2 regions of the Methylocystis heyeri genome follow, and region 2 is predicted to be linked to the other one. Evidence: riboswitches for the same ligand, from Rfam matches in the RefSeq annotation. Region 2 holds a riboswitch; the other holds the start of a gene.
What was found. Region 2 has a riboswitch for cobalamin ahead of H2LOC_RS05990 (CbtB domain-containing protein). Riboswitches for the same ligand answer to the same signal wherever they lie in the genome.
Positions count from the first base shown of each region.

Region 1 (5,608 bases), 1.7 Mb from region 2:
GCGCCAGTCCATAGGGCAGGGGTGAAAGCCGGGTCGGCGGGCCCAGGAGGGCGATCGTTCCCGGATAGGCCGGCGCCTGACTGACGCCCCTGAAATTATAGCGGTAGTAATCGGCGCCGATCAGCAAGGCGTGACCGATCTGCTCGGTGGTATTGAAATGGCCAACCAGATTGACCGTGGTGGCATATTCCGCCTGTCTGTTGTCGGACGGATAAGAAGAATAATTCAGTAGGACCGAATTGGAGGGTGTATAGCAAGAACCGACGTACCGTGGATTGGTGATGCAATCTTGGATGTTGGTCGAGCCGCCGATATCCTGCCAGTTGTTGCGCAAGAGCTGCATGAAGGCGGTCTGCTGGATCGACCAGTCCTTGTCGAAGGCGTGACGCCACGTAAGCTCGGTGAGGCTCTGCTCCTGCGTGTAGGGCGATGGTGGTCCGAAGTTCACGCTGCGCCCGAGCCACAGCGGGATGACGTTGTTGTAATAGGGAATGAAATACTGGTCCTGGTTCAGATTGTTTCGTTGGTATTGCTCCGATACCCTGATCCAGGTGTCGGCGTCGACGTTCCAGCGGAAGGTCGGGTTGACCATCCAATTCCTGCTGTAGTCGAACTGTCGGAAAGACCCGTCGTTCTCGTACGATCCGACGACGCGGTAAAGCATGCTCTTGTCTGGAGTTAGGGGTCCGGTGGCGTCGAGAGTGGTCCGGTAGGAGGCATAGCCGCCGATCTGCTGCTGGACCGAATATGCGGGCCGATCCAGCGGCTGCCTGGTGTTGAGATTGACGATGCCCCCGGGCTCCACGGCGCCGTAAAGGACGGCGGCAGGACCTTTCAGCACTTCGATGTTCTCGACATTCGCCAGCTCGGCGCCGCCCGGGCCGGCGAAGGCGGTCCCGAAGCTGTCGATTCTGAACCCGTCGCGGAAATAATTCTGCGTCGGGAAGCCTCGGATATTGAGCTTTGTGAAGGTATTTCCGAGCGCGGCGTTACCGCCGCCAGCTGTGTTGACGCCGCCGACATTGCGCAGCGCCTGATCGAGCGTCACGGCCTGCTGGTCTTCCAGCATCTGATGCGTGACGATCTTGGTCGCGACCGGCGTATCCATGACCGGCGCGTCGACCTTGGTCCCGACCGATTGGATCGGCGCGGCATAGGATTTGGGATCGTTGCAGACTCCGCCGGCGCAGAGCTGGCCGTTGTTGCCGGGGCCGATTTCCGCGCCGTAGCCGCCCGGGGCCGCCGAGGGGTCGGCAATCGGCTTTGCGGCCGAAGGGAGCGGCTTGGGCGCATCCACCTCGATCGCGGGAAGCCATTCCTGGCCATAGGCGGAGGGCGACAGGGAGGCTGATAAGATACAGGGCAGGATAGGCAGGCGACGCCGCGTGATGGCGCAAAATCCGCGTTTCGCGGATGGGGAGTTCTCGGGCATGGAAATTCGCAGCAGGCGTGGGCCGTCACTGCGAAAGGTCTTGGCCTGTCATATTCGCGCTGAAAGCGCGCTACGACAGTTTTGGACCGCCTCGGTGCACCCCGCCCGACGCTATCGCGCGTGACCACGAACGATGGCAGGTCTCCTGGCTCACGGGTCTTCGCCTCGGACCGCCTTCCCAGGGATGCCTCCCCAGTGGCTTACTGGCCCTTAGACTCGCCGCTTACAGTTGCGGGGGCAGCCCCGGCATTGCGCAAGTTGCGCGCACCGGGTTCCCTTTTGATCCCCGAGGGGAACCATCAGCGCAAATAAGGACGCAGGCGCGGCGCCCTGTCAAGCTGCTTTGCAAAAGGAAATGCGAACTGCGGCTGTTCCAAAAAACGCTCATCGACCGGACGGAGGCGCCCGGTCGATGAGAAAGTCGCCACGAAACTCGAGGTTGGAGTGTCTTTTTCCGACGACTCCGTCGTTCGAGCAGCCTTATTCCAGCCGCCCTGCGGCGTGGTTCAGCATAGTGTAGACCTTGCCCGCCTCGCCTGTGAGGAGATCGAGCGTCCGCGCGCCGTCGCGATCGTTGCGGCCCGTTTCATTGAGCAGCTCGTCGAAATTGCGGATGTATTGGTCGATGGTGTTGCGGAAGTCCGCGTCGGCGCGATATCTGCGGCGGATTTCCTCGAGGGTCTGGTGGCCTTGCGCCGTATAGAGCCGGCGCGAGAGCAGTCCCTGCCGCTCGCCTCTCTGGAAACGCCTCCACAATTCGGCCACCGCCGCATTATCGACCATGCGGGCGATATCGAGGGTCAGATTGTCGAGCGCGCCCGAAGCTTGCGCCTGGTTCGGCCGCTGATTGGCCGGTGCAGGCTCCGCCTCGTCCTGGGAGGCGCGCGCCAGCAGATCGGTCAGCCAGCCCTGGCCGCCGGGGCCCGGCGCGCGGGCGGCGGGCGAGGGGGCCGGGGCCGCCGGCCTTTGGCGGCTCGCTTCGCGCGCCGTCTCGGCGCCGCGTCCGGCCGGCTCAAAGGGACGGCGCGCGCCGCCGGCGCCGGTTTCGGAAATATCGTAGACCCGGCTGGAGCGGGCGACGATGTCGGTCAGCTCGTTGAGCGCCTTGACCTGATCCCCCACGACGCGGCGCAGCGCCGCCGCCTGTTCCGCGGTTTCGCGCGGCAGCTCCTGGGCCCCGCGCCGCACCTCGGCGCGCGTGGTTTCCATCTCGTCGTGGATTTCCTGCGCGAGACCCCGAATCTCGGTGACGGCCGAGGCGAATCTTTCGGCGGCTTCGGAGAAGATCGCGTTCAGTTCGCCGTTGGCCTGTTCGTAGGCCGACCGCAACGCAGCCGCCGTCTGGTCGCGCTCGGTCTCCGCGGCCGACCGGATCGCCGAGAAGCCTTCGTCCACGACATGCGCCGTTTCCTGCGCGGTTTGCTTCAGCATGCCTCCGATGTTTCCGGCCCGCGTTTCGACCTCGCGGAAGCTTTGGTCCATCATTCCGGTGAAAGCGCTCAGCGAGCCCTGGAACTCGGCCTGTTTCTGGTCCATCAGCGAAACCAGGGTCGCCAGCGACTCGCGCCGCGCCTCGAAGGCTGCGTCCAGAGCGCCCTGGCTGCGCGACAATTGCTCCGCGCTCTGCGCCAGCGAGCGCTGATGGCTTTCCATCTGGCCGACGATGACGGAGGCGTCGCCCACGGCGCTGTCGGCCACGGCGTCGAGAGCCTCGATCTGGCTCGCGACCGATTCGATCGCGTTCTTGAACTCCGCCAGCCGTCCGCCGAGCTCGGTTTCGAGCTTGGCGAAATTGCCCCCCGCCTGTTCGATGATGTGCTGCAGGGAGCTGTTGGTCCGCCCGAGGCTTTCGAGCAGCGCGGGGAGTTCGGAGCGCAGCTTTTCGTTGGTGGAGACGAGCGTGGCGACGGAGGTCTGGGCGCCCTCGTTCAACGCGCCCGCCAGCAGGCTGGCGGAGTGTTCGATCGCGCCCACGAGTTCGTCCCGCTTGCGGTTGAGATGATCGAGGAGCGTGTCGGTCCGGTTGTCGATGGCCTGAGAAACGAGGTCGCCCACTCTCGAGAGTTCCTGGGTGACATCCGCGCCGCGGTCGCCCAGAACCGCGTGAATCTGCCCCAGCCTTCGGTCGAGCGAAGAATTGATGTCGTCGACATGCTGCGTCAGGGTCTGGCCCAGTTCGCCCGTCCTGGAGTGCAGGGCGGCGTCGAGCTCGCGCCGGGCGGCGGCGAGGGTTTCGTGAATTTCGGCGACGCGCGCCGCGATCGTGTCGGCGACCAGACGGCCGCGCTCTCCGAGTTCGTCGGAGACCTGACTGAGCTTCTGGACCACATTGGTCTCGAACACGTCGATGCGGCTGTCCAGGGTTTCGAAGAGCTCGATGCGGTCGTCGAGAACGCTGGCGATTTCTTCGGCCTTGCCGCCGAGCGCCTGGTTGATCTGCTGCGTTTTATCCACGAGCGACTGGGTGAGCGCGTTGGAGCGCGCGACGATCGTCTCGTCGAGCTCCTTGAGCTTGGCGTCCAGGGCGGCTGCTGCCTGCTGGCTGCCTTCGCTGAACGCGCGCGCCACTTCGATCGCGTGTTTCGCCATGGAGTCATGGAGATTCTGATGGCCTGCCGAGAGCCCGGCGTCGATCCGGCCGGCCAGGGCCTCGATCCGCTCGCCGGCTTGCCGCGCGCGGCCGTCGGCGGCGGTCTCGATGTTCTGGAGTTTCTCGTCGAGAATCTCGGACATCGAATTCGCCCGCTCGTCGAGCTTGTTGACCAGCGCGCCGCCTTTTTGCGTGAGGGCGGTTTCGATGGCGTCGAGCCTCTGCCCGACCTCGGCGGCCAGTTTGTCCGCGCTGGCGCCGATCCGGCCGGTCACCACGGCGTTATGCGCGTCGAGCTGCTCGATGAGCGCGCCGCTGCGCGCGAAGATGGAATTCTCGACGCCGAGCAGCTTTTCGTCCAGCTCCTGCCCGAAGCGCCGCGAATTGTCGCCGATCTTCGCTGCGATCTGCTCGGATTGCGCGGAAATCTTCTCGAGGAATTCTCCGCCCCCTCCGACGATGGCTTTTTCCACCCCGCTGAGCTTCTCGTCGAGCTCCTCGCCGAAATGGCGGGAGTTGTCGCCGATTCTCGCCGCGAGGCGTTCGGATTCGGAGGAGATCTTGTAGAGCAGCTGGTCGCCCTGGCGGGTCAGGGACTCTTCCATGGCGTTGAGCCGGTCTCCGAGGGTTTCGGAGATTTGCTGCGAGCAATCCGCCAGCCGCGCCGAGGTTTCCTGGGTTTGTGCGATGAGGCGATCCGCCAGAGCCCCGCCGCGCTCCACGATCGTTTCGTCGACGGCGCGCAGCCCCTGCTCCACCTGCGAGGTGAAATTCTGGGAGTGTTCGACGATTCGCTCGGTCAGGGCGCTGCCGTGGCTGAGCAGCGCGCGCTCGAACAGTTCGAGATGATCCCCGAGCTCTTTGGCGATGTGACCGCCGCGCTCCGCCAGACTGTTTGCGACCTGTCCGCCATTGTCGACGACGACGCTCTCGAACTCGGCGAGACGCTCGGCGAGGGTTTCGGTGATCCTGTCTCCCTGCACGGCTATGGCGACGACCGCGTCCCCGATGGTCGAGGCGAAGCGGTTCTGCGCCGCTGCGGAATTCTCGGCGAGCGCCGCGGTCGCTTCCTCGATCGTCTGTTGCAGGGAGTTCCGCAGTTCCTCTCCGTGAGCGGCGAGTTCGTCCTTGACCCCGCTCCTTTGCGTTTCCAGCAGGCTTGAAAGCTGTTCGCCCGATTTCTCCAGAGCGGCAGCGCGCTCCGCAAGCAGCACATCCAGTCGCCCGGCCTGTTCCGACACTCTCGAAGCGACCGCGTCGCCATGGCGGCGCACGGTGGCCTCGAAAGCGGTCATGCCCTCGGCCAGCGCGGCGTTGACGCGCTCGCTGTGGCCGCCGACGCTCTCCGCGGCCGCGCTCGAAGCCTCGGTCACCCTCTGTTCGAATTCGGCGAGGCGAGCCGAAATCAGCGAGCGAGCCGCCTCTTCGCGCTCCAGTAGAGTCGCCGCCGCCGCATCGCTCTGCCGGGCGACCGCCTGTTCGAACGACGTCAGCCGTTCGGTCACGACTGCGGTGGCGCGCTCTCCGGATTCGCTGACGCGCGCGACGATCGCCTCGCCATGTCGACCGAACCCGTCCTCGAAAAC
Region 1 covers NZ_CP046052.1:4,171,940-4,177,547, forward strand. Annotated here, with positions in the region: gene H2LOC_RS18790 (TonB-dependent siderophore receptor) at 1-1,432, opposite strand, end outside; cobalamin riboswitch at 1,551-1,747, opposite strand; gene H2LOC_RS18795 (apolipoprotein A-IV repeat region-like domain-containing protein) at 1,913-5,608, opposite strand, start outside.
Region 1: linked by a shared signal. The riboswitch ahead of H2LOC_RS18790 (TonB-dependent siderophore receptor) and the one ahead of H2LOC_RS05990 (CbtB domain-containing protein) in region 2 are both predicted to bind cobalamin.

Region 2 (5,608 bases):
CCGGATTTCCAAAAAGCACCGGGTCTTTTGTCTCGACGACCGCGACGCCGGCGCGTCGTCGAGCGTCGGCTATTTCATGGATTGCCCGGCCACCCGGATGGAGGCCGTCGACGTCGTGTTCGGCCCGACCCAGGCGACGCTGCCCCTGTTCAAAGGCCACGAGCCTTATGATATCGTCATGATCGACGGGCCCCACGGGTTCCCTTTTCCCGAACTCGAATATTATTATTTTTACCCGCATCTGAAGCAGGACGGGCTGCTCGTTCTCGACGACATCCACATCGCGACCATCGGGCGCCTCGCCGATTTCATCGCGGAAGATCGCATGTTCGAACTGGTCGAATGCATCGGCGCCACCGCGATATTCCGGCGCACCGCGGCTCCGACCTTCGATCCCTTCGGCGACGGCTGGTGGGAGCAGGGGTTCAACCGCCGCCGCGCCGACTTCAACAAACATGTCCATCTTTTGGACGGCAAGCGCAGGAAGCCGTTTTCATTCGAGGGGCGGTTTTAGGTGGGGCCTGACGCCTCAACGAAAGGCTAAAACTCGATCCCCTCCTGCGCCTTCACGCCGCCGGCGAAATGGTGCTTGACCAGGGTCATTTCGGTCACGAGGTCGGCGGCGTCGAGCATTTCCTGCTTGGCGTTCCGGCCCGTGACGACGACATGCAGATCGTCGCGCCGGGCCCGCAGCGCGGCGATCACTTCCTCCAGCGGCAGGTGCTCGTATCGTAGCGCTATGTTCAGCTCGTCGAGCACCAGAAGACGAATATCGGGGTCCGCCATCAGTTCCTGCGTCTTGGCCCAGGCGCGGCGGGCCGCGGCCTCGTCGCGGGCGCGGTCTTGGGTCTCCCAGGTGAACCCTTCGCCGAGCGTGTGCCAGGAGACGAGATCCTCGCCGAGCCGTTCCAGCATGGAGCGCTCGCCGCTCCGCCACGCGCCCTTGCCGAACTGTACCACGCCGATTTTCCAGCCATGGCCGAGCGCCCGCAGCGCGAGGCCGAAAGCCGCGGTCGATTTGCCCTTGCCGGGGCCGGTGTGGACCATGAGCAGGCCTTTCGAGTCGATCGGCTTGCTCGCCACCTCGGCGTCCTGGACCGCCTTGCGCTTTTCCATTTTGGCGCGGTGACGCTGTGCTGCTGCTTCATCCGTCATGGGTCGTTCGCCCGATAGCTCGACGACGCTGCGCGCCGTATCAATTGCCGATTTCTATTTCATAGCGATGGGGTGAAGGTCCTTCACCTTATTGCACTGCTTTTCCTGCATCCGGCTTGATGAACCGGCTTCGCAGGGTAAACTCGCAAGCGTGGCCGACAAATAGGGGAGGGCCGTCCATGAATGTCAAAAATTTGGCGCTGGCGATTGTTTCCTTGGCGTATTTCGTTTCGCCCGCAGGGGCGCAGGAGGCGCGCGAGGCTCTGATCAAATATTGCAAAGCGGATGTCGAGAGGCTTTGCGCCGGGGTCGAGCCGGGCGGCGGCCGGATCATCAAATGCCTCAAGGAGCATAAGGAAGAGATGAGCGTCGGCTGCGCCGAGGCGCTGATGAAGATCAAATCGGAGATGGGAAAATAAGGGGCTCCTCCCGCCGGTGCGCATCGGCTCCAACTCCGGCCTCGCATCGGTTCGCGGCGCCTGCCGTGGATGGCCGGGCCGAGCCCGGCCAGGGCGGAAGCGCGAACAGCTTTCGTTTGACGCAGCTTCTGTACGCGCCTAAGACCTTTGTGACGGTTCTTCGCAAGAAGTGAAAAGGGAACGCGGTGAGGAGCGATCCAATCCCGCGGCTGCCCCCGCAACTGTGACCGGAGAGGCCGCGCCATCAGCCACTGGAGCTTCGGCTCTCCGGGAAGGCGGCGCACTCCAAAGACCCGGGAGCCAGGAGACCTGCCGTCAGAGCTGAAATTATCGCCGCCGGTGGGGCGGCAGGGAGACGATCATGATTCATTCTCACCTTTCCAGCGTCGCCGGCCTCCATGTTTCCGCCAAGCGGATCGAAGCGATCAAAGCCGCTTTCGTCGCCCTGTTCGTCGGCGCGGGCCTGGTCTATTTCGCCGGTTTCTCCGGCGCCGAGGCGGCCCATAACGCCGCTCACGACACGCGTCATTCACTTTCCTTTCCCTGTCACTAAAGCAGCGTGATACAGCGCGTCCTGGCGATTGGTCTAATCGCCGGGCTTGTCGCAGGGCTTGCGATCGCGGCGCTGCAACATGTCACCACGACGCCGTTGATTCTCGCGGCGGAGGTCTATGAGACCGCGCAGCACGGCCATGAGGCGGACGAGGGCTGGAAGCCCGCGGAAGGCATTCAGCGCACTGCGGCGACCAGCGTCGCCGACGTTGCAGCGGCCTCCGGCTACGCCCTAGTCCTGATCGGCCTGATGCTGGCGGCGGGCGAGGCCATCGAGCCGAGACGTGCAGTCGCCTGGGCCGCCTGCGGATTCGCCTCCACCGGGCTTGCCACGGCGCTGGGGCTGGCGCCTCAATTGCCGGGAGCAGCCGAGACCGACGTGGTCATGCGGCAGATCTGGTGGGTCGGCGCCGCCGCCGCGACCGGCGCAGGGCTTTTTCTGTTGTTCCGGTCAGAAAAGCTGGCGGCCATGTCGCTCGGCGCAGCCTTGATCCTTGCGCCCCATATCGTCGGCGCGCCCAAGCCGGCCGTTCCGCAAAGCACGGTTCCGGCGGAGCTCGCCGCGCGCTTTGCGGCGTCTTCGCTGGCCGTCCATGCTGCGATGTGGATTCTGACCGGCTTTGTGGTCGGTGTGCTATGGCGCGAGTTTTCCGCAAGGGGGCGTGGAACGGCGTCTTAGGGCGCATTCCGCAAAAGTTGACGGACTTTTGCGGACAGAATGCTCTCAAACCCCAGGATGTGGCGCGATTTCTTTCCGCTCGAACGATGCCGTTCCAGCGGAAAAGGCGCTAAAGAGGCAAAATGAGCGCGAAAATTCCCGCCACGATCATCACGGGCTTCCTCGGCGCCGGCAAGACCACACTGATCCGCCATCTGCTGGAGACGACGCGGGACCGTCGCCTCGCGCTCATCATCAACGAGTTCGGCGACGTCGGCGTCGATGGCGAAATCCTGCGCGCCTGCGGCGTGGAGAATTGCCCGGAAGAAAACATCGTCGAGCTCGCCAACGGATGCCTCTGCTGCACCGTCGCAGACGATTTCGCACCCGCGATCGAGGCGTTGCTGGCGCATGACAATCCGCCCGAGCACATCATCATCGAGACCTCGGGCCTCGCGCTGCCTAAGCCTCTGGTCAAGGCTTTCGACTGGCCGGCGATACGTTCGCGCCTGACGGTGGACGGCGTCATCGCGGTCGTCGACGGCCGCGCCGTAGCCGAGGGGCGTTTCGCCGACGACCTCGAAGCCATCGCCGCGGAGCGCGCGCAGACCGAGACCATCGACCACGACAATCCTCTCGAAGAAGTATTCGAGGATCAGCTCGCCTGCGCCGATCTCATCGTCCTCAACAAGATAGATCTTCTCGACGCCGATGAAGACGCGGCGGTGATGGCGACCCTGGCCAATGGAACGCCGCGCGGCGTCAAGGTGCTGCGCGCGCGTCATGGCGCGGTCGATTCGCGAGCTGCGCTCGGGCTTTCCGCCGCCGCCGAGGACGATCTCGCCAATCGGCCGTCGCATCATGACGCGCTCGATGAGCACGACCACGAGGATTTCGAAAGCTTCGTCGTGGAAATCGCCGCGGCGCAAGATGCTGCCGGGCTGGTGGCGAGGCTCGCGGAAGTCTCCGCGGCGCATGACGTGTTGCGCATAAAGGGCTTTGCGGAAGTCGTCGGCAAGCCCATGCGCCTGCTGGTGCAGGGGGTGGGCCCGCGGTTTCAGCATCAGTTCGACCGGCCCTGGGGTTTGGGAGAACGACGCTCCAGCCGGCTGGTGGTGATCGGGCGCAAGGGCCTCGACCGCGAGGCGATCGTCGCAGCGCTCGCGACGCGTTAGCTGCGCCATGCATCTGCTCGCCCGCGATCTTCACGGTCTCGACGACGCAGATTCTGCGGTCGATCTCGAGCAGACGCCCGCCGACGTCGTGTTCCTGTCCTTTTCGGATTCGGAGCTGCGCCAGATCGCGCGCCTGCATGAACAGGCCTTTACAGACGGCTTCACGCTCCGTTGCGCGCCGCTCGCGCTGCTGAAGCATCCCTATTCGGTCGACCTTTACGTCGAGAAAGTCGCGCGCCGGGCGCGGCTGGTGGCGGTTCGGCTGCTCGGCGGCAAGGACTATTGGCCTTACGGCGTCGAGCAGCTCGCCGCCGCCGCACGCGCCCATGGGTTTTTGCTCGCCATCGCGCCGGGAGACAATCTCGCCGATGCGCGGCTCGCCGAGGCCTCGACGGTCTCAGCCGAAGATTGCGCGCGCATTTGGGCCTATTTCCAGGACGGCGGTTCCGAGAATTTGAAGAACTTTCTCGCCTTCGCTTCGAGCCTGATCGGACGCCATTCGATCTGGCTCGAGCCGGCGCCGCTCCCCAATGCGGGTTATTGCCTCGCCGCGCGCCGGGATGCGCCGGCGGGCGCTGCGCGAGCGCTGATCGCGCTCTATCGTTCGGTCTATCTCGCCGACGACATCGCTCCGATTGTTTCATTGGCGGACGCGCTCGCTTCCCGAGGGTTCGGGGTCGAGGCGGTTTTCGTCGCGAGCCTCAAGGATCAAGCCAGCGCGAGCTTTCTTAAAGAGGCGATCGAGGCGTTCCGGCCCGACGTGGTGGTAAACACGACGGCCTTCTCCGCGCGGGGCGCGCTCGGTTCCCCGCTCGATCTCGCCGACGCTCCCGTGATGCAGGCCGCGCTGGCGACGTCTACACGAGAGGCCTGGGCGGCCTCTAAGCGCGGCGCCAATGGGGCGGACCTCGCGATGAACATTGTTCTGCCGGAGGTCGACGGGCGGATTTTCGCCGGCGCCATATCCTTCAAGGCCAAGGCGGAAACGCGGGCGCAGAGCGAATTCGTCGAAATGGGGCACAGGCCCGAGCCCTCGCAGATCCAACATGTAGCCGATCTCGCCTCCAACTGGGCCGCGCTGAGGCGCAAGGGCAACGCCGAAAAAAGCTTAGGGTTGATTCTGTCGGATTATCCGGCGCGGCGGGGCAGGGGCGGCTACGCCATCGGGCTCGACGCCCCGGCGAGCGTCGCCGCCATCGCACAGGCCTTGCGCGGCGCCGGCTACGGTCTCGGCCCGCTGCCGCAAGAGCTCATGCCGGCGCTCGAGAACGGAGTTCACGAAGGGCGGCTTGCGCTTGGCGATTACCGCAGCTTTTTCGAGGAATTGCCGAAAGACTTCGCCGCCGGCGTAATCGGCGCATGGGGCGAACCGGAGGACGATCCCTCCTTCCGCGACGGCGCGTTCCATTTTTCCTGTATCGAGGCCGGCAGGCTCGTCGTCGCTCTGCAACCCGACCGCGGCGCGCGGGCCGAGCGTCGCGAGACCTATCACGACGCCGAGGCTGCGCCGCGCCATTCCTATTTGGCCTTTTATCTCTGGCTGCGCCATATCAGAAAAATCGACGCGCTGATCCATCTCGGCACCCATGGCACGCTGGAGTGGCTGCCGGGAAAATCCACCATGCTTTCGGCAGATTGCGCGCCGCAGG
Region 2 covers NZ_CP046052.1:1,333,942-1,339,549, reverse strand. Annotated here, with positions in the region: gene H2LOC_RS06005 (class I SAM-dependent methyltransferase) at 1-514, shown strand, start outside; gene cobO (cob(I)yrinic acid a,c-diamide adenosyltransferase) at 541-1,155, opposite strand; gene H2LOC_RS05995 (cysteine rich repeat-containing protein) at 1,335-1,574, shown strand; cobalamin riboswitch at 1,711-1,905, shown strand; gene H2LOC_RS05990 (CbtB domain-containing protein) at 1,936-2,127, shown strand; gene H2LOC_RS05985 (CbtA family protein) at 2,134-2,805, shown strand; gene cobW (cobalamin biosynthesis protein CobW) at 2,928-3,959, shown strand; gene cobN (cobaltochelatase subunit CobN) at 3,967-5,608, shown strand, end outside.